2 regions of the Acetobacterium sp. K1/6 genome follow, and region 1 is predicted to be linked to the other one. Evidence: a T-box and tRNA genes for the amino acid it is inferred to sense, from the RefSeq annotation. Region 1 holds a T-box; the other holds one or more tRNA genes.

Region 1 (14,871 bases):
TTTTTGCCAAAACCCCGGAAGCCAAAGCCAGAGGTTATCAGAAGGGGCGGTTTAGTTTTAATGTCAAGGGTGGTCGCTGCGAAAAATGCAGCGGCGACGGGATCATCAAAATTGAAATGCACTTTCTGCCAGATGTCTATGTTCCCTGTGAGGTCTGTGGAGGCAAGCGCTATAATCGGGAAACACTGGAAGTCAAATACAAGGGCAAAAATATTGCCGATGTACTGGAGATGACCGTGGAAGAAGCCCTGGAATTTTTTAACAATATTCCCAAAATCAAAGATAAGCTCCAAACCTTATACGACGTGGGTCTCAGTTATGTGCGCCTGGGCCAGCCCTCAACTCAGCTATCGGGGGGAGAAGCCCAACGGGTTAAACTGGCGACGGAATTAAGCAAACGCAATACCGGGAAAACCCTCTATGTACTGGACGAGCCGACCACCGGTTTGCATATTGCCGATGTCCATCAACTGATTACCGTGATCCAGCGATTGGCTGACAGTGGCAGCACGGTAGTTGTTATCGAGCACCAGTTGGATATGATCAAGGTGGCCGACCACATTATCGATCTGGGTCCGGAAGGCGGCGACGGCGGCGGCACCATCATCGCCATTGGAACCCCGGAAGAAATCGCCCAGGTCCCTGAATCTTACACCGGCCAGTATCTCAAAAAAATACTACCGTGATCGAATAAAAGATACCCCGTACCGACCATTGTTACATCATGTTGTACGCATCAAGGCAGACCTGGCGATAGCCTGTCCGAGCTTGTGGCGAACAACAGATTAACAATTGGTCGGTACAGTATTTTCCGCCGATATTAAGTAGGGACGATCCGTGATCGCCCGCACACTGCACAATTATAGTCAATTTGAAAAATCCTTTAAGCCAAAACGTATATCTCAAGAAAGCAGATTTCAGCTTTCTTTTTTGATGTGTTTAAATAAAACTTAAAGCCATAAAAAGTTTTAGTCTCTAATTGACAATGAGTTTCAATTAGAGTATAATAAAACTAACAAAAAAGAAAGTCATCATTAACAATTGGTTGGCACGGGAGTTTTTCAACAACCGCAGTCATCATTAGCTAATTTTGGCAGATTCCATTTATGAATTTAAACCATATGAATAGAAGGTGTGCTTATGTTTACTTTGAAAGATTTAAGACCAGGCCAAAAAGCCTGCGTTGGCTCGATCGCCGTTGAAGGATTAATGCGACGTAAACTTATGGATATGGGTGTAACACCAGGTGTAGAGATAGAAGTTAACAAAACGGCGCCATTTGGGGATCCCATCGAAGTTCGTTTAAGGGGATATTCCCTCAGCCTCCGAAAAAAAGATGCTGAAAATATTTTAATGGTTCAGTAATAAACCAGAAACCACCTGTATAGGTGGTTTCGTTGTTTATAATATTCATCAGGACAGTCTGACATCTATGGAAATGAGGAGTAAAAATGAAATATAAGATCGCATTGGTGGGCAACCCTAACTCAGGGAAGACCACACTTTTTAATTGTCTCACGGGCAGTAATCTCTATGTCGGAAATTGGCCCGGTGTAACGGTTGAAAAAAAAGAAGGAGACTTAAGAGACACCGATAAGGAGATCACCTTAGTGGATTTGCCGGGTATTTATTCGCTGGCGCCTTATTCCATGGATGAGATTGTGTCCCGTAATTTTTTGTTGGAAGAACAGCCGGATCTGATCATCAATATAATTGACGCCTCCAATATCGAGCGAAATCTTTATTTAAGCACCCAACTGATGGAGCTGAATTGTCCCATGGTCGGCGCTTTAAACATGATGGATGTGGTTAAAAAGACCGGGGTGGAAATTGACGTCCGAGAGATGGAAAAGATCTTTGGCTATCCTTTTATTGAAATATCGGCCCAAAAAGAAACGGGCATTGACGAATTGATCAAACTGGTTGAAAAAACGGTTGGTATTAAAAAATTAAAAGACTTTCCCGAGATTTTTCCCGCGGAGATAAGGGACTTATTCAATGAATTTGATAATTTGATTGGAAGTAAGTATCCAGACGTTTTGTCAGATTATCCCCACCTTTTTCGGGCGATCAAACTCATTGAAAAAGATGAAGAAGTGTTGCTAAAGATCCATGAAAACATCGATTTGTTAAAAGATATTGATGATATCAGAAAGAAAATAGAGACCGTGTCTCATCATGATGTTGATAGTGCGATTGCTGATTATCGATATCGCTTTATTACCGAAGGGATCACCAGGGCCACTAAAAAGACGAAAGATAATGCCATTCAATTTCAGGAGAAACTGGATAAAGTCTTGATGAATCGGTATGCAGCGCTACCGATATTCTTTTTCTTTATGTTTGTTATCTATTATGTCTCAATCACTCTGGTAGGGGAGATTACCATCGGTGGCATCGAGTGGTTTATCAATGATGTGTTGATGGTTGCGGTTGAAAGAGGTTTGGGTAGTCTTGGTGCTGCGGGCTGGATCATCGCCCTTATTAATGATGGCATTATTACCGGAGTTGGTGCGGTACTGACCTTTATTCCCCAACTGGTGGTGCTCTTTGTTTTTATTTCGATTCTGGAAGACAGTGGCTATATGGCAAGGGTTGCCTTTATTATGGACCGGATTTTCAGACATTTTGGGTTATCGGGAAAATCATTTATCCCCATGGTAGTGGGGTTGGGATGTTCGGTTCCCGGAATTATGGCGACCCGGACCCTGGAAAATGAACGGGAACGCAAGCTAACGGCGGTATTGACGCCATTCATTTCCTGCGGTGCCAAAATGCCAATTTATGTCTTGATGGCTTCGGTGTTTTTCGCGCAGTATCAGACAGTGCTGGTTTTTTCACTCTATCTGGTCAGCTTAACCGTGGTTTTCACCTCAGGATTTGTGCTTTCAAAAACCTGGTTTAAGGGTGCTGATTCCGGTTACCTACTGGAAATTCCGCCATTACGATTGCCAAAGCTCAAAAATACAGCGACTCAGGTTTGGCAACGGACGAAAGAATTTATCGTTCGGGCCGGTACCATTATCTTTGCAGCATCGGTGGTACTGTGGTTTTTACAAAGCTTTGATCTAAGCTTTCAGATGACCCAAACGCCAGACGAAAGTATTTTAGCGATGTTTGGCAAAATCATCGCTCCGATTTTTGTGCCCTTGGGTTTTGGCAATTGGGTAGCTTCCGTGGCTTTACTGACGGGTGTTACAGCCAAAGAAATGATTATCAGCACCATGAGTGTTCTTTTATCGGGACAGGATGGCAGTTTCACTGTTGCCATCAGTCAGGTTTTTACCCCGGTATCTGCCTATAGTTTTGTCGTCTTTATTTTATTGGCATCACCTTGTATGGCAGCCATTGCCACGATGAAAAAGGAATTGGGAAACTGGCGGGATTTTATTTTCGCCCTGGTTTATCAAATTGGTTTGGCTTATGGGGTTGCCTTTGTGATTTATCAAGTTGGCAGTCGGATTGTGGGTTGAAATTAAACCGATTATATTCAATGCATTATAGATAGAAGAAAGAAGGAAAAAAGATGATTACCTGGATTCTGGCAGCATTAATTTTAGGTGCGGCAGGCTATGTTATATTTAAGAAAGTAAGAAAAATGAAATCAGGCGATTTTTCCTGTGAAGGCTGCAAAGGCGGCGACAACTGCCCGGGCTGCCATGTCAGCAATAAAGCGCCAGTGGAAGATCATAAAAAAAACAATTGATAGTAGATAATTGTCGGTACGGTAGTCAAAAACCAAAAAGCCCCACCAGCAAAGCTGGTGGGGCTTTAAAAAAGACTTAATTATGCAATAAAAACGTTTGTCGCCTGTAAGCCACGGTCCGTTTTTTCGGTATCAAAAGTTACGCGTTGTCCTTCAACAAGGTTTTTACGACCATCAGCAATAATTGCTGAGAAGTGTACAAATACATCTTCGCCGCCATCGACTGAAATAAAACCAAATCCTTTTTCCTCGTTAAACCATTTTACTGTACCATTATTCATTTTAGGTACCTCCTAGATATTATTATAAATCGTGATGCAAAAACAAAAAACACATATTTTTGCAAATCATCTAAACGTAAAAATGACTTGCAAAAATATGTGAAATCAATAAATACACTTTAATTCCATTTCATTATACACCCAGCAAGGGTAGATGTCAAATTATTTAAAAAACACTTTAAATAGTTAAAGAAAAGATCGGCATTATTACGACCGCTTAGGAATAACAGGCTAAACACAAAGCCAAAATAGATCCATCTCAGGGATCGGGGTTGAGATGGATCAAAAAAAGCTGAACTCAAGGTTTATGTGGTACAATAATTGTTGAAATCAATGGACTCATATTTTCGTTTTAATAGCTCTTTAGCTTCCTTTAAGACTTCCTTCTCCGAAAGCGGAAGTCTTATCTCACGTATTTCGATGATTTTAAAGGGGTTGTCTTTAATTGATTTTGTCAGAGTAAATCCACCATAAATTTTCGGAACAATCTTCACTTCAAAATTGCCGAAAGAAATCAGGGTGTTATGACCATCTGTAGTTATTTTTTCAAACATGGTAACACTTCCTTTCTGTATAATAATCTGATGTTTAAAAAAGTATTATTATTATACCAAAATTAGGTGGCGAATAAACAAAAAATTCCAAAAAAATATTTATTTAAGGTTGACCAGTATGTATGATAAAGAAAAATTAAAAGATCTGCCCCAAAACCCCGGGGTCTATATCATGAGAAACAAAAATAGCGAGATTATTTATGTGGGTAAAGCCATTAATCTGCGCAATCGGGTACGGCAGTATTTTCATAGTGCCAGTCAGTTAACCGCTAAAACGGTGGTTTTGGTATCTCATATCGAAACGATTGAGACGATTGTAACCGATTCGGAAATGGAAGCGCTGATTTTAGAATGTAATCTGATTAAGACGCATCATCCGCGCTATAATATTTTACTAAAAGATGATAAAAGCTATCCCTGGATACGGCTGACCGTCCAGGAAGAATATCCGCGGCTACTGATGACCCGGGAATACAAAAAAGACGGCGCCAAATACTTTGGTCCGTTTACCAGCTCCTATGCAGTAAAAAATACCATTGAAGCAATTTTAAAGATTTACCCGCTAAAAACCTGCAACCGTCAGGTTGCTTATGGAAAAAAGACCGGTCGGCCTTGTCTTAACTATCATATTGGTCAGTGTCAGGCACCCTGCCAGGGAAATGTGTCCAAAGAAAAGTATGCTAAAGATATTGCGTCAGTTTTGGATATTTTAAACGGCCGCCATCCCGATCTACTTAAAAATATCAATGATAAAATGACTGTTGCCGCCATGAATCAGAATTATGAAGAAGCGGCTAAATACCGCGATCAGATTTCCGGCATTGCGCATATCGTTGAAAAGCAGAAAATCAGCTCCAGTGCTAAACAGGATCAGGACTTTATCGGTTTTGCCAAAAGTGATGGATTGGGATGTGTCCAGGTTTTTCATGTACGAGAAGGCAAGCTGATGGGGCGGGATCATTTCTTTCTTGAAGAAGTTGAGGGTGTGAGTTCAAGAGAAGTACAAGAAAGTTTTGTTAAACAGTATTATGCCAGCTGCGGGTTTATTCCCCGGGAGATTATTTTAAAAGAGCCATTGGAAGATAAAAAAGTTATTGAAGAATGGCTGGGGGATCTGGCTGGTAAAAAAATTGAGGTTCACGCACCAAAGCGGGGACAAAAAATAAAAATGCTGGAAATGGTGACCGACAACGCTGACCTGGCACTTAAACAGAAATTACTGGAAAAGCGAGAAAAAGAGATCCGCTCCAAAAGCCGTTTGGATGGATTACAGGATTTATTGGGATTGGCGCAGCGTCCCGTTCGGATTGAGGCTTATGATATTTCTAATATCAGCGGCACCAATAACGTTGGCGGAATGGTGGTTTTTGACGAGGGTAAACTAAATCGGAAAGCCTGTCGTCGCTTTAAAATTAAATCGGTGGAAGGTCAGAACGATTATGCCAGCATGCAAGAAATGATCTTCAGACGGATGGAACGGGCCATGAAAGCCCCGGAAGGCAATAATTTCTTGCCATTACCGGAAGTGATGATGATCGATGGCGGTGTCGGTCACGTGAATGCGGCACAGAGTATTGTTTCTTTATATCCAACCGTTGCGATTGAGGTGTGTGGATTGGTCAAAGATGATCACCATCGGCTGCGGGGGATTTTTCATCAAGGTACCGAATATCCGATCAAAAAAGCGACCCCACTCGGGGTTTTTCTATCCGAAATTTCGGAAGAGGTCCATCGCTATACCCTGGGCTATCATCAGATTTTAAGAAAAAAAGAAATGCTGGTCTCCCAGCTTGAGGAAATCCCCGGCGTCGGAAAAAAACGTCGCGAAGCCTTAATGGCTTACTTTGGCCAAGTGGATAAAATCAAAAAAGCTACCATCGAAGAACTACAGTCAGTCCCCGGGATGCAGATTAAAACGGCCCAGGCCGTATTTGAACATTTTCGCAACAAGTCGTGAAAAAAACTTTTAACAACGGAAACTTTGAGGTAGAATAACTTGAGTAAACTAATTAGTAGTAAATCAATGAAAAGAGATAACAAAAGAATGAATGGGAAAGTAAATTTAGACGATTTTTGTAAAGATATCAAACTTGAAAAAATTTATTATCAGTCAGCGGATTTGAACCTGGTCAACAGTGGGATCAATCGTCCGGGATTACAGCTTCATGGGTACTATGAGCATTTTGATTCGAATCGGGTGCAGGTGATTGGTAAGGTGGAAGTTTCCTATCTGCTGGATCTGGATCCTGAGGTTCGCGAGAAAAAGATCGACGATTTTTTTTCCTATGAATTTCCCTGCTTTATTGTATGTTGGGATTTGGAGGAGACTCATCTGTTTGAAGATGCGGCCAGGAAATACGGACGGACCCTGTTAAAAAGTAAGGAAAATACGACCACATTGTTTTATGATCTGGTTAACTATATTGATCAGTTGTCAGCACCACGGATCAGTTTGCACGGGGTATTAGTCGAGGTTTTTGGAGTCGGTGTGTTGATTACCGGGCCCAGTGGCATTGGCAAAAGTGAAACGGCATTAGAAATTGTCAAGCGTGGTCATTGTCTCATCGCGGATGATGTGGTTGAGGTGAAACGGATCCGAGACGGTCATTTAATGGGAACAGCCCCGGTACTGCTCGAACATTTTATGGAAATTCGGGGAATTGGTATCATAGACGTTAAAACCCTTTATGGTGCCAGAGCCGTTAAAAGAGATGTTGAAATTGACATGGTCATCCGTCTGGAAAATTGGGATGAACGATCACCCTATGATCGCCTGGGTCTGGATGAACAAACGCTGGATATCTTGGGGGTCGAAATTCCGGAAGTGATGATCCCCGTTTCAGGCGGCAGAAATTTGGCCTGCATCATCGAAACGGCGGCGATCAACAATCGTACCAAACAGTATGGTTATCACTCAGCCCAGGTCTTTTGCGACCGTGTCGCTCACCAGAATGATCTCGACACACAAAAACGGGAGCTACAGAAAAAACAGGATTAATCAAATCGGCTAGATGTTTGAGCGTTGACGAACCGTCAATTGAGAAGGAGAAAATAACATGAGAAATTACGTTTTAGATGCCCACACCCATACCATTGCCTGCGGACATGCCTACAATACTATCCTGGAGTTAGTTGATGCCGCCGCAAAAAAGAATTTGGAGATGATCTGCATCACCGAACATGGTCCGGCTTTACCGGGAGCACCAACGCCTTTGTTCTTTGCCAATTATCGGGTGATTCCCGGAAAAATAAACAATGTCAGAGTCCTCAAAGGAATCGAGAGCAACATCATGGACGCCGACGGAAATACCGATATCCCGATGGATTTTATTAAATCTCTGGAAATCATTTCGGCATCGCTCCACACTCCGACCTTTAAACCGCAGACAAAATCTGTCAATACCAGCGCCGTCCTGGGGGCTATTGCCAATCCCGATATTGACTTTATCTGTCATTTGGGGAATCCCACCTATGAGCTGGATTATGAAGCCATCCTTCAGGAGGCCAAAAAAAACAACACCCTGATTGAAATAAATAACGGTTCTTTCTTTATCAGAAGAGGTTCAAAACCCAACTGCGAATGGATTGCCAATCGCTGTAAAGAACTGGAAATACCGATTATCATTGGCAGTGATACCCACTTTGCGACCGATATTGGAGATTTCCCCTACGTTGATCAGGTTTTGGATGCGATTGATTTCCCCGACGAATTGATTATCAACCTGGATTACAATCGGTTAATTAATTATCTCGAAAGCAAGGGAAAGGTGTTGTTTGCTGATCCTCGCGATTATGCCCAAGAATTGTTTTTGAAAAATGACTAAACTGTGATAAAATGAGTTTCTTAAAATCAAGTAGGAAAGGACAGAAAAATGACGATAAAGATCATAACCGATTCTGCCTGTGATATAGAAAAAACGGATCAGCAAGAATTTAATATTGAAATCATGCCAGTTTATGTAGTCGAAAATGAAAAAACCTATCGTGACGGTATTGATATATCATCTGAAGAAGTTTGTGAGAATATGCGACAGGGTACACGTTATAAAACGTCTCAGATTCCTTACGGGGATTTTTATAAACGGTTTGAAGACTTAATCTTAGAAAATAAACCTTTTATTTATCTGGCTTTTTCCAGTGGACTGTCGGGAACCTATCAGGCTGCCGCGCTGGCGAAACGGGATTTAAGAGAAAAATATCCCGATGCGGTCTTTGAAGTCGTTGATACCAAAGCTGTCTGCTATGGACTGGGGCACATTGTCTATGGTGCCGCCAGAGTCGCTGCAGCAGGCTGTGACATGGAGACGCTGATCAAACAAATCAGCTACTATATTGATCATATCAAACATGTTTTCACGGTGACTGACCTTCAATACCTGTATCGGGGTGGCCGATTAAATAAGGGGACCGCCATCATCGGAAATATGCTGCATATCAATCCGTTGCTTGACGTAAACAAAAGTGGTGAACTTCAACAGATTGATAAGGTCAGAGGCGAAAAAAAACTGGTTAAGAAAATGGTGGATTACCTGGAAACAAACGGTGATCAGCTTGAGAAGCAAGTGATTGGTATTAGCCATGCCGATAATCCGGAGCTGGTGGAGCTATTTGTAAAAATGGCGGGTAAGCGATTAAATATCAAGCGGTTTAAAATCGTGCCATTAGGGCCAACTGTTTTAACCCACTCCGGACCCGGAACGCTGGCTGTTTTTTTCTTTGACGAATGGAAAGAAGCGTATCAGTTTTAATCATCGCAAGGCTGATATAAACAAATTCGAATTACTAATTAAAAAAATTAAGGAGTATTATGTTAGATAAGTTAGATTTTTTAGCCCAAAAATATGCTGATTTAAACGAAAAGATCAGCGACCCCGAGATCATTGGGGATCAAAATCAGTGGCGAAAGCTGATGAAAGAACAGTCCCACATTGAACCGATCATTCAAAAATACAATCAGTTCTCAGAGACCTTATCAGCCATTGACGATACCAAAGAAATGCTGGCCGATAAAGAATTGGAAAAAGATTTTAAAGAAATGGCTGAGGCGGAACTGGAGGAATTAACAAAAAAGAAGATCGAACAGGAAGAAGAATTAAGAATTTTACTGTTGCCCAAAGATGTTAATGATGACAAAAATGTTATTGTCGAAATTCGGGCTGGTGCCGGCGGCAGTGAGGCGGCCTTATTCGCTGGCGATCTCTTTCGAATGTTGACCCGTTATGCCGAACGTCAGGGTTGGAAAAGTGAAATTATGAGTTCCAGTATACCCGATATCGGGGGGATTAAGGAAATCATTTTTTCGATTGAAGGCAACGGGGTTTACAGTCGTCTGAAATATGAAAGCGGCGTTCATCGGGTGCAGCGAATCCCCAGTACTGAATCAGGCGGACGGATCCATACCTCAACCGCCACGGTAGCGGTCTTGCCGGAAGCCGAGGATGTTGAAATTGAAATTGGTGCGAATGACCTGAGGGTTGACGTGTACCGATCATCCGGTAATGGTGGCCAAAGTGTTAACACCACCGATTCCGCGGTTCGAATTACCCATATCCCCACCGGGATGGTGGTGACCTGTCAGGATGAGAAGTCGCAGCTTAAAAATAAAGACAAGGCGTTAAAAATATTAAAGGCCAGGCTTTACGAAATCGAACAGCAAAAACAGCAAAGTGAAATTGCCGAAAACCGCAAAAGTCAGGTTGGCACCGGGGACCGCAGTGAGCGCATCCGGACCTACAATTTCCCTCAGGGGCGAATTTCTGATCACCGCATCAACATGACTGTTTATCAACTGGAAGCTTTCCTGGATGGTGACATCGATGAAATGATCAATGCCCTGGTCACCAGTGACCAGGCCGAAAAACTTAAACAACATTCTTAAACGCGAATGAGCTTTCCAATTCTGGAGAGCTTTTTTAATGTCAGGAAATAATGGATAAAAATTTAACCGTATTTAGAAAGAATGCCAGCAGAGTACTAAGAAATAGTATCAGGGTTGGCTTTATTGTGGGGGCTGGGTGAGAAGTAGCTGTAAAAATTCCGTATTATGTTGACAATCATCGGCTTTAAAAGTAGAATAAAAATCAGTTGTTAAAATTTAAACAAAAATTTGATCATCTGATCAAATTGTCCTTAAGGAGGAGTAACAATGAAAAAAGTAATCGTAGCAGATCAGGCCGCATGTGTTAACTGTTTGACATGTGAACTAGCATGTTCAACCGCATTTTACAAGGAACCTGTTTCAGAATTGTCATGTGTTAAAATTACCACAAAAGATGATGGCAGTTTAAAAACATTGGTATGTGTACAATGTGGTAAATGTGCAAAAGTATGTGAAGCCGGTGCAATCACAAAAAATGCCAAAGGCGTCTTTATGATTAGTAAAAAACTATGTGTAAACTGCGGTAAATGTGTCGAAGCATGTCCATTCGGAGTGCTGGTTAAATCAGAAGACCGGGATGTTCCATCAAAATGTATTTCATGTGGAATCTGTGTTGAAGCATGTCCACAAAACGTATTGGCGATCAAAGAAGCCTAAGTCGTCTTTAAAAATTTATCACTTAAAAACCGCCCCTGTTCGAACGGGGGCGGTTTTTTTGTTATGATAATGAATTTTGGATAGGCGTACTGGAAACTCCGTACCGATCAATTATTAATCTGTTGTTTGCTGCGGAATCGGACACTGATAAGAAATTAAAAATTTCTTATCAGTCGTGGGCAGTCGCCAACTACAAGCCTGCTTGTGATTGGCTCGTTGCCTCCACGCAGGCTATCGCCATGTCCGCTCCGATGCAAACAACATGATGTAATAATTGTCGGTACTACTTAATTAGCAAATTAAAAATCAATCCGCTTAGCAATATAATCAACCACCTCAGCAATAGGAACCCGAACCTGATCCATAGTATCGCGGTCTCTTAGGGTGACACATTCGTCTTCCAGGGTGTCAAAATCTACAGTGACGCAGAACGGTGTGCCGATTTCGTCCTGGCGGCGGTAACGCTTGCCAATGCTACCCGCTTCATCATATTCAATCATAAAGTGTTTAGACAACAGGGTGAAAAGTTCTCCAGCCTTGTCGCTTAACTTTTTAGACAGTGGTAAAACTGCGGCCTTGTATGCCGAAAGGAAGGGATGAATCCGCATCACATTTCGTTCTTCAACTTTGTCACCATTGGTAATGGTTTCTTTTTCCATGGCATTGCAAAGGAAGGCCAGAAAAACCCGGTCGGCACCCAGGGAGGGCTCGATGCAATACGGGATATATTTATCGTTGGTAACCGGGTCGGTATATTTCATGTCTTTCCCGGAGTGATTCTGGTGCTGGGTTAAGTCGAAATCGGTACGGTCAGCAATCCCCCAAAGCTCGCCCCAGCCAAAAGGAAAGCGGAATTCCACATCGGTGGTGGCATTACTGTAATGGGATAGTTCTTCCTGATCATGATCCCGGAAACGGATATTTTCGTCCTTCATACCCAGGTCGAACAGCCATTTTTTACAGAAAGCTTTCCAGTAGTCAAACCATTCCAAATCCGTGCCAGGGGCACAGAAAAATTCCAGTTCCATTTGTTCAAATTCCCGGATTCGGAAAATGAAGTTCCCCGGCGTAATCTCATTACGGAAGGATTTACCGACCTGGGCAATCCCAAATGGTATTTTTTTACGGGTGGTGCGCTGAACATTTTTAAAATTGACAAAAATACCCTGGGCAGTTTCTGGCCGCAGGAAGATTTCGCTGGCGGTATCTTCATTGACACCCTGAAAGGTCTTAAACATCAGATTGAACTGGCGGATATCGGTAAAATCCATTTTTCCACATTCGGGACAGGCAATCTGATGTTCCTCAATAAAAGCCTTCATCTCGTCATTGGACCAGGCATCGACAATCACATCTTCGCCTTTTTCAAAGTAGTAATCGGCAATCAGCTTATCGGCACGGAAGCGCGACTGACAGGCTTTGCAATCCATCAACGGATCGTTAAAGCCACCCACGTGTCCGGAGGCGACCCAGGTTTTAGGGTTCATCAGGATAGCGGCATCCAGACCCACATTAAAAGGTGATTCCTGAACGAATTTTTTCCACCAGGCCTTTTTAACATTATTTTTCATTTCAACGCCGAGTGGGCCGTAATCCCAACTGTTGGCAAGACCATCATAAATTTCTGAACCGGGGAAGACAATTCCCCTCATTTTTGCGAGACTGACAATTTCAGCCATTGTAAATTCTGACATTTTTTCCTCCTGCTTAATTAAATTTTTAGTATCTAAACTAAAAAAACCGCCCCTTGCATTAAAACAAGGGACGGTATAACCGCGGTTCCACCCAAGTTGCTTGCCACTGCTGGCAAACCACCTTACTCTTATAACGATTTTCACGTCAACCACTTAATCGAAAGCAGTGGTTGCAGCTCAAAAAGTGCCACTCATAGGGTTTGATTACAGATCTTACACCATCATCTGCTCGCTTTTAAACCATTGGCCCTCTGATTATTCTTTTCTCAATGCCTTTGCTATTAAGTTAAGTACTTCTTAATAAATCCTAAACTAAGATGAAGAATATCAAAAAGACAAGCTGCTGTCAAGTTTAATTTTTAGCGGTCAAGTTTTAATTTCGATTCGGACAACATTGAAATGGGTTACAACGATAAACCAGGGTAACGATAATGTGCGTTTTGCCTCGATTTAAATAAATAATTCATAAAAAAAATGAAAAAAAAGATTCTCATTATGTAAACTTAGTGTTAAAATGTCGTTAACAAATGATTAAGGAAAAAGAAAAGCAAGAAAAGATAGTTATCCTGGTGAATCAAGAAAACGAAAAGATTAGGCCCACTATGGTCTAATCTTTAATTATGAAGGGCGACAATTTGGTTAATCCCAATTTTTTGAGGGTCGTCTAGTTTCTTCCTTGGCTGGAGTACTATCTTAATTTTTGATGTTTTTTGGAGGAAAAAATGACGTTAGAAATGCTGATTGGTCTCTTTGGAGGCTTGGGGTTATTCGTTTTTGGAATGCACATGATGAGCGACGGATTAAAAACGGTTGCTGGCACAAAGATGAAAAAACTTCTGGAAGTATTAACCAACAATAAGATTAAAGCCATCCTGGTTGGGACGGTTGTAACGATGATTGTCCAAAGTTCCAGTACCACCACGGTGATGGTGGTCGGCTTTGTTAACGCCGCCCTGATGACCTTGACCCAGGCAGCAGGAGTTATTTTAGGAGCTAATATTGGAACCACCGTCACGGCCCAGTTGATCGCGTTTAATGTCACTGAGTTGGCACCGATTTTTATTGGTATTGGTGCAATGATGGCTCTGTTTAGCACCAAGAAAAAGAATAAAGATCTGGGGAGTATTATTCTTGGTTTTGGGATTCTTTTCTATGGGATTGCGGCCATGTCAACGGCCATGAAACCGCTTAGAGAAAGTGAAGAATTTATTTACCTGCTCTCAACCTATGGAACAAATCCACTGCTTGGTGTGCTGATTGGAACCCTGATTACCGCTGTGATTCAAAGCAGTAGTGCTTCTATCGGTTTGCTCCAGGCGCTGGCCCTTTCTGGGGTTTTTGTCAGTATCGGGGGAACTGGAGCAATCCAGATTTGTTTACCGATTCTTATTGGTACTAATATTGGTACCTGCGTCACAGCATTGCTTTCCTGTATCGGAACCTCCACAGCAGCAAAAAAAGCAGCTTTTATCCATCTTTTTGTCAATATTTTCGGTGCTGTTTGGGTGATGATCTTATTAACCATCATGAATAATTTAGTGGCTGTCAATCCGGTTTATGAATTCATCGTTACTATTTCAGGCTCATTGATTAACGGTGGCGGTGATATGGTACCCAATGTGGCCCGTCAAATCGCGATGGCGCACACCCTTTTTAATGTTGCAAATACGATTGTATTACTCCCGATCATCGGCTATTTTGTTAGCTTTCTGGACCGCGTCTACCCGGAGAAAGAGGAAGACAAGGGGTTGCAGTTGGATGACCGGTTGTTTAATAATCCTTCCATTGCTTTGGGACAGGTGGTCAGAGAAACGAATCGACTGGCAAAAATGAGTTTTAAAAATTTCAGAGTCGCCTGCGAATCGATCATGGATGGCAATGAAAAACTGGTTGAAAAAATTGTTAAGCGGGAAGAACGTATTGATGAATTTCAACAGGGAATTGTCGAATATTCCGTTAAATTGTCCAATGAAAACATGTCAGAAGAAGAGAATGAACGCCTGGCTTTCATCCTTAAAGGAAGTCATGATTTAGAAAGAATTGGTGATCATGCCATGAATATTGGTGAATTGGCAGAAATGCGGGCCACCAATAAAATCGT
Region 2 (14,871 bases), on a different contig from region 1:
TACAATGGGTTAACCATCGAAGCGATCAAGGCTGGTCAGGCACCGGAAAAACGGGAGCGGATCAAACTGGTGGCGATTCCCTCAACCTCCGGAACGGCCTCTGAGGTTACCCGGGCAGCCGTGATTACCTTCCCGGAAGAAAATATTAAAATAGGGCTAAAAACGAAGGCCTTTATTCCCGATCTGGCTATTTTAGATGGGGAACTGACTTTATCAATGCCACCCGATGTGATAGTGGAATCGGGGATGGATGCCCTGACCCATGGTCTGGAAGCGATGATTAATAAAAGCGCCGATGACTTCACCAAAACCATGGCAAAAGGGGCCGTAGAAGGTTTACTTAAGTATCTGCGCCAGTCCTTTGAAAGCGGGGATATAAAAAGTCGGCAGCATGTTCACAACTTTTCCTGTCTGGCCGGGTTCGCCTTTCAAAATGCCGGTCTGGGAATGGACCATGGCATTGCCCATGCTTTTGGGGGGCGCTTTGGTACCAGTCATGGACTGCTAAATGCCATTGCTCTGCCCTATGTACTGGAATATAATGGGCAGGATCCGCAGGTGGCCGAGGAACTGGAACAGCTATCCCGGTTAATCGGGAAAAACATTATCGATGAAATTAAAGAGCTCAACAAAACTTTCGAAATCCCCAGCTCCTTTCAGGCTGCTGGCATCCCGGAAGAAGAATTTAAAGCCAATTATGATGAGTTACTAAAAAATTCGCTGATGGGCTCCACCCAGAGAAATCCAATTAAAATGGATGCAGCCAAGATGGATAAGGTCTTAACAAGCATTTATTATGGCGAAAAGAAATTTTAAGAATGAAACAAATTAGAGCGTTGCAAAACGGAGCCTGAAGTTCTTATAATTTTTGCAATTAACTATGAAATAAATATTTAGGAGAACACATGAGTTTATTAGACGGGTTAAACACTCGACAACGAGAAGCAGCAGAAACCATCGATGGGCCACTATTAATATTGGCAGGGGCCGGATCAGGGAAAACACGAACTATTATTCATCGCATTGCCCATATTATTGAAACAGGACAGGCATGGCCTTCACAGATTCTGGCCATCACTTTTACCAATAAAGCCGCCGGCGAAATGCGGGAGCGGATTGCCAAAATGAAGATTGAGGACAGTAAACGGATCTGGATGTCGACATTTCACGCCATGTGTGCCCGAATTATGCGAACCCATGCACAATGGTTGGGTTATGACGACAACTTTGTCATTTATGATATGGACGATCAGAAGCGTTTATATAAAAGCTTAATCAAAGAATTGGGCCTCAATGACAAATATTTTACCAACCAGTTTTTAAGCGGCGAAGTCTCAACGGCCAAGAATAATTTTGTCAGTCCGGAAGCCTATCTAAAAGAAAATTCCGGCGATTTCAGAAAAGAGAAGGTCGGACTTTATTATAAACGCTACCAGGAAAGCTTAAAAGCAAACAATGCCATGGATTTTGATGATCTGATCTACAATACCCTGGTATTATTTAAGGGCTTTCCGGAAATTCTGGAACAATATCAGAATCGCTTTAAATACATTATGGTGGATGAATATCAGGATACCAATCATAGCCAATATGAACTGGTTAACATGCTGGCCGCCAAATACAAAAATATTTGTGTCTGCGGCGATGACGATCAGAGTATTTACGGCTGGCGGGGAGCGGATATCAACAATATCCTGGATTTTGAAAAAGACTACGCCAACGCCAAGGTAGTTAAACTGGAAGAGAACTACCGCTCAACCCAGACGATTCTGGACTGTGCCAACGGTGTTATTGCCAAAAATACCGGTCGTAAGGAAAAGGCGCTGTGGACCAACAATGACGGCGATGAAAAAATTATGATTGCTTCGTTTAACCAGGGTTATGATGAAGCCCGGTTTATTGTTGATGAGATTAATGAAAACATCACCAAGGGCAATGGTATCTTCGGCGATTTTGCGATTCTGTACCGAACCAATGCCCAGTCCCGGTTGTTTGAAGAAGCGCTGATGCGGGCCGGCTTGCCTTTTCAATTAATCGGCGGAACCGGGTTTTATTCGCGGGTTGAAATTAAAGATGTCATTGCTTATTTAAATGTCCTGAGCAATCCTAAAGACAACATGGGCTTTATGCGAATTGTCAACGTGCCCAAGCGGGGGATTGGTTCAGCCACCATTGAAAAAATTGCCGAATACGCCAATTTTAAAAGCTTTAGTTTAATGCAGGCCTTCCATCATGTTGAAGAAATTCCGGAGCTGAGTCCCAGCGTCAAAAACAAGGTTCGGGCGTTTAGCGAATTAATGAAGAAATTAGAAACAATCCGGGAGACGGCCAGCTTAAGCGAGCTGATCACGGCGGTGATTGAAAAAACCGGCTATCTGGAAATGCTGGAAACCGGAAAGATGGATAAGGGTGAAAGCCGCCTGGAAAACCTTCAGGAACTGGTATCTTCCGCCACAGACTTTGAAAAAAATAGTGATGATCAAAGCCTCAGCGCCTACCTGGAAACGGTCGCCTTGTCGTCAGAAACCGACAAGTACGATGGTGATCAGGGGAAGGTTCTCCTGATGACGCTTCATAACGCCAAAGGACTGGAATTCCCGATTGTCTTTATTCCCGGGATGGAAGAAGGGATCTTCCCCCATGGCCGAGCCATGGATTCGCCGGAGGAAATTGAAGAGGAACGACGAATCTGCTATGTGGGGATTACCCGGGCGATGAAACGTCTTTACATTTCCTGGGCAGCGGAAAGAACCCTTTACGGACGTCGCCAACTGCAAACCCCATCGCGATTTTTAAAAGAAATGCCGGATGAAGTTTGCGTGGAAAATAAACAGCGCTATGAACGTAAGCCGGAAATTGACATTGAAACGAAAAAGAATAAGACTTTTTCTGAACGGGTGACCCAGTCGAAGGTAGCTATTCGCAGAAATAATGCCAATGCCGTTAACCTTCACAATGGTCCATCAGAAAATGGGTTTGCGTTGACGGATAAGGTTAAACATAAAAAATTTGGCATTGGTACTGTGGTTGAAGTTAAAAATAACATGATTTCAGTCGCGTTTCCGGGGGTGGGAATCAAAAAAATGGATCCGACGTTTGTGGAAAAAGCTTAGTTAAAATAGCGTTAAAAAGTAGCTATAAAGGATAGGAAATGAGTATGAGCAATGCCCAAATTGAAGCGTTAAGAAAAAAAATAGCAGCATATGACAGAGCCTACTATCTTGATGATGCGCCTCTGGTTTTAGACTATGAATATGATCAGCTAATGCAGGAACTGATTGCGCTAGAAACCGCAAATCCCCAATGGATCACCCCGGATTCACCGACTCAGCGGGTTGGTGGAAGTCCTTTAGCAGGTTTTGACAAGGTCGTCTACAGCCATCCCAAACTGAGCCTTGGCAATGCCTTTGATCCGGGCAATCTCCGCGATTTTGACCGTCGGGTGCGGCAGACCTGTCCCGAGGCAAGCTATGTGGTGGAATACAAATTTGATGGGTTGACGGTGGTACTAAACTACGAAAATGGTTTGTTCGTTCGGGGCGCCACCCGAGGCGATGGCGAAGTGGGGGAAAATGTTACTGCCAACCTCAAAACGATTCGGACGATCCCGCTGGGCTTGTCGGAGCCGGTGACCCTGGAAGTTCGGGGCGAGGTTTTTATGGGTAAGGCTGATTTTGAAAAATTGAATCAGCGTCGTCTGGCGGCGGAGGAAAGTCCTTTTGCCAACCCCAGAAATGCAGCAGCCGGATCGCTGCGACAATTGGACCCCAGGCTAACGGCCTCCCGGCCATTGGATATTTTTGTTTTTAATCTGGAAGTGGTTGAAGGTTTCGAACCTAAAACCCATCGGGAGACCCTGAATTATTTAAAAGATTTAGGTTTTAAAACCAGTACAATCAAAGCCTTTAGCGATATTGAGGCGATCATTGACTATTGCCGCCTGATGGAAGTGGAAAGACGCAACCTGCCCTTTGAAATCGACGGTCTGGTGATTAAGGTCGATGAATTAGCTTTTCGGGAGCGACTGGGAAATACCTCAAAAAGTCCCCGCTGGGCGATCGCTTACAAATTTGCCCCCGATCAGGCCGTTACCACTGTGGTTGCCATTACCGTTCAGGTTGGCCGAACCGGTGCTCTGACCCCAGTGGCCGAACTTGAGCCGGTATCGCTAGCGGGGTCAGTGATTTCCCGGGCAACCCTCCATAACGAAGACAATATCAGTACAAAAGACATCCGTATCGGTGACCAGGTGGTGATCCAGAAGGCGGGGGACGTCATTCCGGAAGTGGATCATGTGGTGTTTGAAAAACGATCGGGAAACGAGGTGGTTTTTCAAATGCCAAAACGCTGTCCGGTTTGTGATGAACCAACCTTTCGGATTGCCGGAGAAGCGGTGACTAAATGCCTGAACATGGCCTGTCCGGCGCAGGTGTTTCGAAAACTGGTTCACTTTACTTCCCGGGACGCAATGAACATTGAAGGGCTGGGACCAGGCGTACTGCGGCTGTTGATGGATGATAAACTGGTCGTTAACCCGGTCGATATCTATCATCTGGATGAGAAAAGAGAACAACTGATCACCCTTGAAAAGTTGGGCGAAAAATCGGTCGACAATCTTCTGGTCGCGATACAAGCCTCTAAAAAACGTGAATTATCCCGGCTTATTTTTGGTTTGGGGATTCCGCTGGTCGGCGCCAGAGGTGCTAAAATTCTGGCTGAACATTATCAGAAAATGGATAACCTGATCCTGGCCCAAGTGGAAGATCTCAAAGCGATTTTTGAAATTGGCGAAAAAATGGCTACCGAAATTGTCGATTTTTTTAAGACGCCCACCAATATTGAAATCATCAGAGGGTTAGAAGCCGCGGGGCTTAATATGATTCAGGAAACCAGAATCGATTCTCAGACCCTGGCCGGGAAGACCTTTGTGCTCACCGGAACCCTGCCCACTCTCGACCGACGGGAAGCTAAAGCATTGATCGAAGCTAATGGTGGCAAGGTAGCAGGCAGTGTCAGTAAAAAAACCGATTTTCTCTTGTCCGGAGAAAAATCCGGGTCCAAATATGAAAAAGCCCAGTCGCTGGGAATTACAATAATTGATGAAGAAGCGTTTTTAGCCCTTGTCACGGGTGGAGGGTTTGATCTATAATGAAGGGTGATTTTTAAAATCAAATTGACGGCTCCGGCTGTTAAGATAAAAATCAGTGCCCGAGCTATTTAAAAAATGCACAAGAAGTGCATCATGAATTGATTAGAAAAGTAAGATCGATAGTCAACAGTAAAGAAAGGATAACACTATGAGTTTAACACGAGAAGATGTCACCTACGTGGCCAATCTGGCCCGTTTGGAATTTTCCGAGGATGAAGTGACCGCCCTGGCCGAGCAACTGGGTGCAGTGCTTAATTATGCTGAAACCTTAAGCGGATTGGACACCTCTAAAATTAAAGCCACCGAACATGTGCTGGCGGTTCAGAATGTCTTTCGGGAGGATGAAATTAAGTCCTGTCTGAGTAATGAAGAAGCTTTGGCCAATGCGCCAGAGAGCGAAGCCGGGTGCTTTAAGGTTCCCCGGGTTATGGAATAGGAGGCAACAATGGAATTGTATCAAAAAACCATACACGAAATAAATGACCTTCTGGATAAAAAAGAAGTCACCGTTACAGAGGTAACCCAAGCGGTGGTTAACCGCATTAATATCGTTGAAAAAGCGACCGATGCTTATCTGAGTCTCCAGACCGAAGCGGCGCTAGAAACGGCTACCGCAATAGATGCCGAGCTGTCCGGGCGAGCAAAAAGAACGCCATTGGAAGGAATTCCCTATGGACTCAAAGATAACATGTGCACTAAGGGAATCTTAACCACTTGTGCCTCAAAAATGCTCGATAACTTCAATCCTCCTTATAATGCCGAGGTTTATCAACGGCTTAGCGAAGAGGGTGGTATTTTGCTGGGGAAAACCAATATGGATGAGTTTGCGATGGGTTCGTCCACTGAAAATTCAGCCTATAAAACGACTCACAATCCCTGGGATTTAAACAAGGTACCTGGCGGTTCCAGTGGCGGATCAGCGGTTGCTGTGGCTGCTGATACGGCTTTTTTTGCCTTGGGATCAGACACCGGCGGATCGATCCGTCAGCCCGCCTCATTTTGTGGGGTGGTGGGGATGAAACCGACCTATGGTCTGGTCTCCCGCTATGGTCTGGTGGCCTTTGCTTCGTCGCTTGATCAGATTGGGCCGTTCACCAAGGACGTGCAAGACTGCGCGCTGGTGCTAAATACCATTGTTGGTCATGATGCCAAGGATTCCACCTCCCTTAATCTTAAAAAAATCGATTATACTAAAAACCTCAAACAAGGGGTCAAAGGTTTGAAAATTGGCGTGGCTAAAGAATTTTTCGGCGAAGGGCTCCAACCGGAAGTTCGCAAAAGCCTGGAAGATGCCATCGTCATCTATAAAACTCTGGGGGCTTCGATTGTCGATGTGTCATTCCAACATCTGGATTATGCCCTATCCGCCTATTATATGATTTCGTCCGCTGAAGCCAGTTCCAATCTGGCCCGTTATGATGGCATTCGTTATGGTTTTAGAGCCGAAGAATACAATGACCTGATTGATCTTTACAAGAAAACCAGAAGCCAGGGATTTGGCGACGAGGTCAAACGACGGATCATGCTGGGGACCTATGCCCTCAGCTCTGGCTACTATGATGCCTATTATAAAAAAGCGATGCAGGTGCGAACGATCATCAAAGCCGACTTTGATCAGGTCTTTAGCGGCTGCGATGTGCTCTTGACCCCAACAGCACCGACTACCGCCTTTGGCATCGGCGAAAAAACCAGCAATCCGCTGGAGATGTATCTCACTGATATTTATACGGTACCCGTTAACATTGCCGGAATTCCCGGGGCTTCAATTCCCTGCGGTTTGGACAACAACGGGATGCCGATTGGGATGCAGTTGCTGGGGCCGATCTTAAGTGAAGAGACTCTGTTAAAAACAGCCTGGGCCTTTGAGCAGGAATCAGGCCTTAAAAATTTAAAAGCACCATTGGGAACGGAGGTCTAAATCATGGAATATGAAATTGTCATCGGAATGGAAATCCATATTGAGTTGGGGACAAAAACAAAAATATTTTGTTCCTGTCCGACCGAGTTCGGCCAGGATGAAAACACTCATACCTGCCCGGTTTGCCTGGGGATGCCCGGGGTGTTACCGGTACTGAATGAAAAAGTCGTTGAATACGCCACCCGGGCGGGTTTAGCCCTTAATTGCGAAATTGCCCACTTTAGCAAGATGGATCGAAAAAACTATTTTTATCCGGATTTACCCAAAGCCTATCAAACCTCCCAGTTTGATTTACCGATCTGTACCGGTGGCGTAGTTGGCATTGAAGTCGATGGCGTTAAAAAAGACATCGGCATCACCCGTATTCACATCGAAGAAGATGCCGGAAAGCTGCTTCATGAATCGGCCGACGGGACGCTTCTGGATGTTAACCGCTGTGGTGTACCGCTGATTGAGATCGTCACCGAGCCGGATCTGCGCAGTGCCGAGGAAGCCCGCGCCTTTGCCGAAAAGGTCAGAAATATTCTGGAATATACTGGCGTCTCTGACTGTAAGATGGAACAGGGTTCGATGCGTTTTGACGTGAATCTATCGATTCGGGAAAAAGGATGCGAAGTATTGGGAACCCGAACTGAAATGAAAAACTTAAACTCGTTCCGGGCGCTGATCCGGGCTGTTCAATACGAAAGCAAACGACAGATCATTGAGATTAAAAAAGGTCACACGATTATTCAGGAAACCCGTAAGTGGGACGACACCAAAGGGACCTCATCTTCACTGCGAAGCAAGGAAGAAGCTCATGATTATCGTTACTTCCCGGAACCGGATCTGGTCCCGATTGTGCTGGAACCCGATTACATCGAAAAAATTAAAAGCGAACTGCCGGAATTGCCGGAAGCCAAAAAACAGCGCTATATTGATGAATATAAACTACCGGAATACGATGCCGGGGTGCTGACAACCACGGGGGTCACCGCTCGCTTCTTTGAAGAAGCAGTGGCGCTGTATAATGAACCCAAACAGATTTCTAACTGGATGATGGTGGAAATTCCACCATTACTAAAAGAAAATGAACTGAGTATGGAAAATATTTCGATTACTCCGACGCAATTGGTAGCGTTGCTAAAACTGGTCAAAAACAATGAAATCAGTGGCAACACTGGTAAAGAAGTTTTAAAAGAAATGTTTAGTACCGGCAAAAACCCGGGCGATATTGTTAAAGATAAGGGTCTGGCGCAAATGAGTGACAGCAGCGAGCTGGAAGCCATCATTGAAAAAATCGTTTCGGATAATCCCAAATCGGTTGAAGATATAGGCGCCGGTAATGAAAAAGCCTATGGCTTCTTAACCGGTCAGGTGATGAAAGTAACAAAAGGAAAAGCGAATGCCCAGGTCGCTAACGAAATTATTCGGGCGGTTGTAGCTAAACATTTGGCATCGCATCGTTAGGATTTTTATAAGATAAAGCAAAACAATTGTTGGTACTAAGAAACAGAAATTTTGACTAAGGGGTTACTACAAGATTTGTGGTAATCCCTTAAATAATGAGAAATAGATAAAGGAAAACTATGGAAAACAGTGAAGAAATTAATGTAGAGAAAAAACGGATTGACGGTCGGGAAGCCCATGAATTAAGACCAATAAAGGTTACCCGACATTTTATTAAACATGCTCAGGGATCGGTGCTCATTGAAGTGGGCGATACCAAAGTCATTTGCACCGCCATGGTGGAAGACAAGGTACCACCATTTTTAAAAGGTCAGAAAAAGGGGTGGATCACTGCCGAGTATGAAATGATTCCCGGATCAACCAATACCCGTAAAAGTCGCGATCGCAACCGTGGCAAAATCGATGGCCGAACCATGGAAATCCAGCGCTTAATCGGCAGGAGTCTGAGATCAGTCATCGACCTTTCAATGCTCGGGGAACGGACCATCTGGATTGACTGTGATGTAATCCAGGCCGATGGTGGAACCCGGACCGCGGCGATTACCGGTTCATTTCTGGCCCTCCATGATGCCTTATCAGATCTGATTGAAAAGGGGAAAATTAAAGCAATGCCAATTACCAATTTTGTCGCTGCTACTAGTGTTGGGATTTTTGAGGGCGAAGCCATCGTTGACCTGTGTTATGAAGAAGATTCAAACGCTGAGGTTGATATGAACATGGTCATGACTGAAACCGGCGAAATCATTGAAATTCAGGGAACCGGTGAAGAACGTCCCTTTAAAAAGGAAGAACTTCAAAAGATGTTAGAACTCGGAGAAGCGAGCATTAAAAAAATCATCGCCTTCCAAAAAGGTACATTACAGGAATAACGGGTAAATGATAATGAGAACAATACTTTTAGCCACCGGTAATCCGGATAAGGCCAGAGAACTGAAGACGATGTTGGGAGCGGATTTTGAAGTCAAGACGATGAAGGATTTTGGCATTGACATTGACATCATTGAAGATGGTCAAACCTATGAAGCGAATGCGCTGATAAAGGTGCGGGCGTTACAGCCCCTTGTTAAGGGAAAAGACCTGATCATTATGGGCGACGACTCCGGCTTATCGGTTGATTGCCTTAATGGGGCTCCGGGGATTTATTCGGCTCGTTATGCAGGAGAAGAGGCCACCTATGCAGATAATAATAAAAAGCTTTTAAAGGAAATGGCAGATGTGCCGGAAATGAATCGGGGAGCTGCTTTTATCACCGTCATCGCGATGATTCTGCCTGATGGACGGGAGTTATGCTGCGAAGGTCTGGTCCGGGGGAAAATTGCCTTTGATTATTGCGGTGTTGGCGGATTCGGCTATGACCCGCTGTTTATCCATGAAGCGTCTGGCCGTTGCTACGGAGACATGACCAAAGCAGAAAAAAATCGGTTGAGTCATCGGGCGGTCGCTATTGCAAAGGCTCGGGAACTGTTGAATCAGGCACTTTAAAAACAGGACAATCGGATCCTTTAATTAAGCAGAAGGAAGGGATGGAGGATAAAATGAAAATTGGTGTAATGAGTGACAGCCATGGTAATTTAAAAGCGGTAAAACAAGCCGTCCAGGAGATGGGCCAAGTGGATGTGATGATTCATCTTGGAGACTATGTCGAAGATGCCCTCTATCTGCGTACGATCACAAATACCCCCATCCACATCCTGAAGGGCAATTTGGATTCTTTTGCTGATGATGGCAGTATGTCGCTGGAGACCATTTTGGGCGGCTTTAAATTTTTTGCCTGCCATGGCCATAAGTACGGCGTCAAGAACGATTTGCACCGTCTTTACGTTGCCGGGTTGGAAAAAAAGGCCGAGGTGATTCTTTATGGTCATACCCACCACGCTTATATCGAAGATGATGGCCGCATTCTAATGATGAACCCTGGCTCGGTGGGGGCTCCCAGAATGGGAGATCCTGAAAGCTATGGATTGATTATCATTGAGAATGGCGAAATTAACGCAAAAATCATCCCGCTTTGGCGCGACTGACAGAAAGACGGAAAAAGGAGGCAATCAATGCTGAGTATTAAAGATGTATCAATGACCTATCAAAAAGGGAAAAAAGAGGCTTTAAAAAATATCAATCTAGAAATTTTAGAAGGCGAATTTACCGCCTTGCTGGGGCAAAATGGGGCGGGAAAAAGTACCCTGATCAATATTCTTGCCGGTAATGTAAAAAAGACCCGGGGAGATGTCAGTATCGGCGGGTACAGCCTCGACAGAAATGAGCTTGAAACAAAAAAGATTATTGGCATTGTGCCCCAGGATACCGGGTATGATTTTGTTTTTACCGTAGATGAAGCGCTAAAAAAACAGTCCGGCTATTTCGGGATCAAGGATAACAAGGAATACATCGATGAAGTTCTGGACGCTTTGTACTTAACCGAAAAGAGAAGCGCCAGAATCCGGGATCTATCCGGAGGGATGCGACGGCGATTTTTAATCGCCAAGGCATTGGTTCATAAACCCAAAATTCTGATTCTGGACGAACCGACAGCAGGAGTCGATATTGAAATGCGGCATACCTTATATGATTTTCTGGTTAAGCTGCATGAATCGGGTACCACCATCATCCTGACCACTCATTATATTGAGGAAGCCGAAAAACTGTGTAAGCGGATTGTAATTATTGATGGTGGAAAAATTATTGCCGATGAGCCTAAAGAAGAGTTGATGGATGCGTTTTCCCGGGAATCCATCATTGAAGTTCATTTTGAAGATGAGCTAAGTCTAGCTGATTTTGATTTTTTAAGTGACTACCACCCGCATATCGAAGACAAAACCAGACTTCAATTGAAGGCCTCAAAGAAGGACTTGTCCAAAGTCTTTCGACAACTGTCAGAGAAAAACATGGAATTTACTAATCTGGTGGTGGAAAGACCAAAGCTCGAAGATATTTATTTAAATATCATCAAACATTAGGAGAACAGATGAAAAACAGGATATTTTACAATAGAATTGGATTTTTAACCCTCCTGAACAAGGAAATTCATCGGTTTATGAAGGTGCCAGTTCAGACGGTTCTGGCTCCGCTTATTTCAAACATTTTATACATGTTAATCTTTGGGGGGATGCTTCAAACCAGGGAGGTCGGGATCGAAGGGATTAGTTATCTTAATTTTTTAGTGCCCGGCTTAGCGACAATGGGGGCGATTTTTGCCGCGTTTCAAAATCCGGCGTTTTCAATGATTTCGCAAAAATTTCAGAATACCATTCAGGATTTAAACAGCTACCCGATCTCAATTACCGAAAAAATTCTGGCCTTTGTTTTTGGGGGGATGTTTCGTGGGGTGCTGGTGGGTATTCTAACCTATGCGGCAACAATTTTCTTTGTCGGTTATGAAGTAGTGCATCCACTGTTTTTTGTATTGGCATTAACCGCAACATCCTTTGTCTTCGCATCACTGGGTTTGATTGCCGGGCTGGTGCTGGATAACTTTGAAAAGATGAATTTTGCATTGGCAATTATCATTACGCCTCTTACCTATTTAGGTGGTGTGTTTTTTGAAATTTCAAAGTTGCCGGGATTATTATCTTCCATTAAATACATAAACCCGATCTATCCCCTGGTTAATGTTTCCCGATATGCCTATATTGGGGTATGTGAAGGCAATATTGTGATTCATGTTATTTTAACAATTGGCCTTGTTATTAGTGTATTTTTAGTGGCGGCGCATATTTTTAAAAAAGGTGTGGGCATTAAAACCGTCTAAGACATTTCATTTTTTGATGACGGATTACGGTGTGTTTGCAAAATAAAGCGAGCATCAAATAAAAAATAAAAAGTAGTTGACAACTCTTTCTATTTAAAGTATACTAACACTTGTCTCTAAGAGAGGCAATGCGGGTGTAGCTCAGTGGTAGAGCCCTGGCCTTCCAAGCCAGTCGCGAGGGTCCGATTCCCTTCACCCGCTCCATTTTTGCGAAAAGAATTGAGCGCCTGTAGCTCAGTAGGATAGAGCAACGGCCTTCTAAGCCGTGTGCCAGAGGTTCGAATCCTCTCAGGCGCACCATTTATTTTATCGTATTTATCTCGTGGTGGGTATAGTTCAATCGGTTAGAGCGTCGGATTGTGATTCCGGAAGTTGTGGGTTCGAGTCCCATTATCCACCCCATTTCAATAGCATTATATTAATAGGGGTATAGCCAAGTTGGTAAGGCACAAGATTTTGATTCTTGCATCCGTAGGTTCGAGTCCTGCTACCCCTGCCACTTTTGCTCGGCAGAGAAGACAGAAAAAAGACATGACCCATTAGCTCAGTTGCAAAGCAGAGAACCAAAAATGCACGACCGAAGGAAGTGAACATTTTTGTGTGAATCGCTTAGTTAGGCAAAGTTGAGTATTCATTATCGTTTGGAGACAAACAAAAAGTAAATTATAGCATGACCCATTAGCTCAGTTGGTAGAGCATCTGACTTTTAATCAGGGTGTCGGGCGTTCAAGTCGCCCATGGGTCACCATTTGAAATCAAAACCGCAGTGATTGCGGTTTTTTTATTTTTTGAAAAATGTTAAAATGACTTAAATGTTGTTTTATAACGGGTTGGGGTATAAAATAGAGCAAATCTGTATTATCATGTCATTTTGGAATGAAAAGGAGCAGATGGTTATGAAACAAGGGCAAAGCTTAATACGTATCAGCAAAATAATTGGAATGGTATTGGTGGCGCTTGTCATTATAACATTGACCTATCTGGGAGATTATTACCATGCTGATCAAACTGCCCATGAGGCCCTGATCTCAGGAAATCAGGTAATTGTCAGGGAAGAAGGAAATCTGACCATATTTATGCCAACAACAGGTCAGGATGAAACGGGTTTTATCTTTTACCCCGGTGGTAAGGTGGAAGATATCGCTTATGCTCCGCTGATGCGCTCACTGGCGGAACAAGGCTATCCGGCTGTGATTGTGGGGATGCCCTTTAATCTGGCCGTGTTTAATGCAAACGGTGCTGACAAGGTGTTGGAAGCGTTGCCGGAGATCGAGCATTGGATCATGGTGGGTCACTCTTTGGGCGGCGCCATGGCTTCGGACTATCTGGCCGAACATGAAGACAAGGTAGCGGGGCTGACTTTATTAGGTGCTTATCCCAATGAATCGCTTTCTCAGAGCAGTCATTCGGTAGTGACTCTATATGGCAGCGAAGATCAGATTATTAACCAACAGGGCTTTACCGAAGGCCGAAATAAGCTGCCGGTCACGGCCCGTTATTATGAAATAGCAGGTGGTAATCATAGCGGATTCGGTAATTATGGAGAACAGTCCGGCGATGGGATCGCATCTATTTCATCGGCTGAACAGCAAGCGATAACAATAGCAAAAATTATGGAAATCTGGAAAGGAAATTGATATGGAAAACAATAAAAAAGAAAACAGCAAAGAAATCGTTTTGGCTGGAGGTTGTTTCTGGGGAACGGAAATGTATTTTAAAGCCATCAGAGGGGTTGTTAAGACGGAGGTGGGTTATGCCAACGGAAAAACCCCGAATCCCTCCTATGAGGATGTGTGCCATGGAAATACCGGGCATGCTGAAGTCGTTAAGGTGCTTTATGACAATCAAGTGATCAGCTTACCATTTTTGTTAAGTCTGTATTTTGAAGTCATCGACCCGGTAGCGGTCAATCGTCAGGGGAATGATCGAGGCACTCAATACCGTACCGGCATTTATTTTTCGGATCCTTCCGATGAAGCGGTGATATTAGAATCAGTCGATCAGTTAAGGCAGCAATACGGGGTGCCCCTGGCCATTGAAGTATTGCCGCTTGAAAACTACAGCTCTGCAGAAGCTTATCACCAGGACTATCTGTTAAAGAACCCCGGAGGTTATTGCCATATCGGCAACCGTGAGTTTAAAAAGGCGGCGGTAGCCCGGGACCCATCTTTAAAATAAGAAGCGGGTCATTAAAAACTGACGTAAAAAGCAGTTACTTTCACAAGAAACAAATAAAGTGACATTGAAAAGAGGGAAAAGTATGAGCATCATTGGTAACATTATCTGGATTATTTTGGGGGGCCTGATTATGGCGATCGCTTGGCTTTTAGCCGGCATTCTCTGCTGCATTACCATTATTGGTATCCCGTTGGGATTGCAGGCTTTTAAAATGGCGCAGTTAGTCCTCTGGCCATTTGGTAAAACCGTTGATTATTCAAACATGGGAACCGGATCGGTAATCTTAAATATTTTGTGGATCCTGATTTTCGGTTGGGGTTTAGCCGCGGGATCTGCGATTCTGGGGATTATTTACTGTATTACCCTGGTTGGGATACCCTTTGGATTACAATGGTTTAAATTTGCCAAACTGGCATTGTTTCCATTTGGCGC

The links. The T-box of region 1 lies ahead of U2P91_RS07480 (glycine--tRNA ligase). A T-box ahead of a tRNA ligase gene usually reads a tRNA of that ligase, here a tRNA-Gly.
Region 2: it has a tRNA-Gly gene. The T-box ahead of U2P91_RS07480 (glycine--tRNA ligase) is inferred to sense a tRNA for this amino acid. The anticodon was not compared.

Annotation. Positions count from the first base shown of each region.
Region 1 covers NZ_JAXQGA010000006.1:169,388-184,258, forward strand. The annotation lists gene uvrA (excinuclease ABC subunit UvrA) at 1-686, shown strand, start outside; gene U2P91_RS07425 (FeoA family protein) at 1,141-1,365, shown strand; gene feoB (ferrous iron transport protein B) at 1,452-3,473, shown strand; gene U2P91_RS07435 (FeoB-associated Cys-rich membrane protein) at 3,527-3,706, shown strand; gene U2P91_RS07440 (cold-shock protein) at 3,787-3,987, opposite strand; gene U2P91_RS07445 (hypothetical protein) at 4,293-4,541, opposite strand; gene uvrC (excinuclease ABC subunit UvrC) at 4,660-6,498, shown strand; gene hprK (HPr(Ser) kinase/phosphatase) at 6,586-7,539, shown strand; gene U2P91_RS07460 (phosphatase) at 7,598-8,365, shown strand; gene U2P91_RS07465 (DegV family protein) at 8,414-9,289, shown strand; gene prfA (peptide chain release factor 1) at 9,349-10,419, shown strand; gene U2P91_RS07475 (4Fe-4S binding protein) at 10,687-11,076, shown strand; gene U2P91_RS07480 (glycine--tRNA ligase) at 11,376-12,770, opposite strand; T-box leader at 12,834-13,049, opposite strand; gene U2P91_RS07485 (Na/Pi cotransporter family protein) at 13,493-14,871, shown strand, end outside.
Region 2 covers NZ_JAXQGA010000004.1:2,660-17,530, reverse strand. The annotation lists gene U2P91_RS04400 (iron-containing alcohol dehydrogenase) at 1-816, shown strand, start outside; gene U2P91_RS04395 (ATP-dependent helicase) at 906-3,113, shown strand; gene ligA (NAD-dependent DNA ligase LigA) at 3,158-5,149, shown strand; gene gatC (Asp-tRNA(Asn)/Glu-tRNA(Gln) amidotransferase subunit GatC) at 5,298-5,585, shown strand; gene gatA (Asp-tRNA(Asn)/Glu-tRNA(Gln) amidotransferase subunit GatA) at 5,595-7,067, shown strand; gene gatB (Asp-tRNA(Asn)/Glu-tRNA(Gln) amidotransferase subunit GatB) at 7,071-8,516, shown strand; gene rph (ribonuclease PH) at 8,636-9,385, shown strand; gene rdgB (RdgB/HAM1 family non-canonical purine NTP pyrophosphatase) at 9,399-9,998, shown strand; gene U2P91_RS04360 (metallophosphoesterase family protein) at 10,052-10,537, shown strand; gene U2P91_RS04355 (ABC transporter ATP-binding protein) at 10,565-11,470, shown strand; gene U2P91_RS04350 (ABC transporter permease) at 11,479-12,261, shown strand; tRNA gene U2P91_RS04345 (tRNA-Gly) at 12,392-12,465, shown strand; tRNA gene U2P91_RS04340 (tRNA-Arg) at 12,485-12,561, shown strand; tRNA gene U2P91_RS04335 (tRNA-His) at 12,587-12,663, shown strand; tRNA gene U2P91_RS04330 (tRNA-Gln) at 12,685-12,760, shown strand; tRNA gene U2P91_RS04325 (tRNA-Lys) at 12,934-13,009, shown strand; gene U2P91_RS04320 (alpha/beta fold hydrolase) at 13,158-13,898, shown strand; gene msrA (peptide-methionine (S)-S-oxide reductase MsrA) at 13,900-14,439, shown strand; gene U2P91_RS04310 (YccF domain-containing protein) at 14,522-14,871, shown strand, end outside.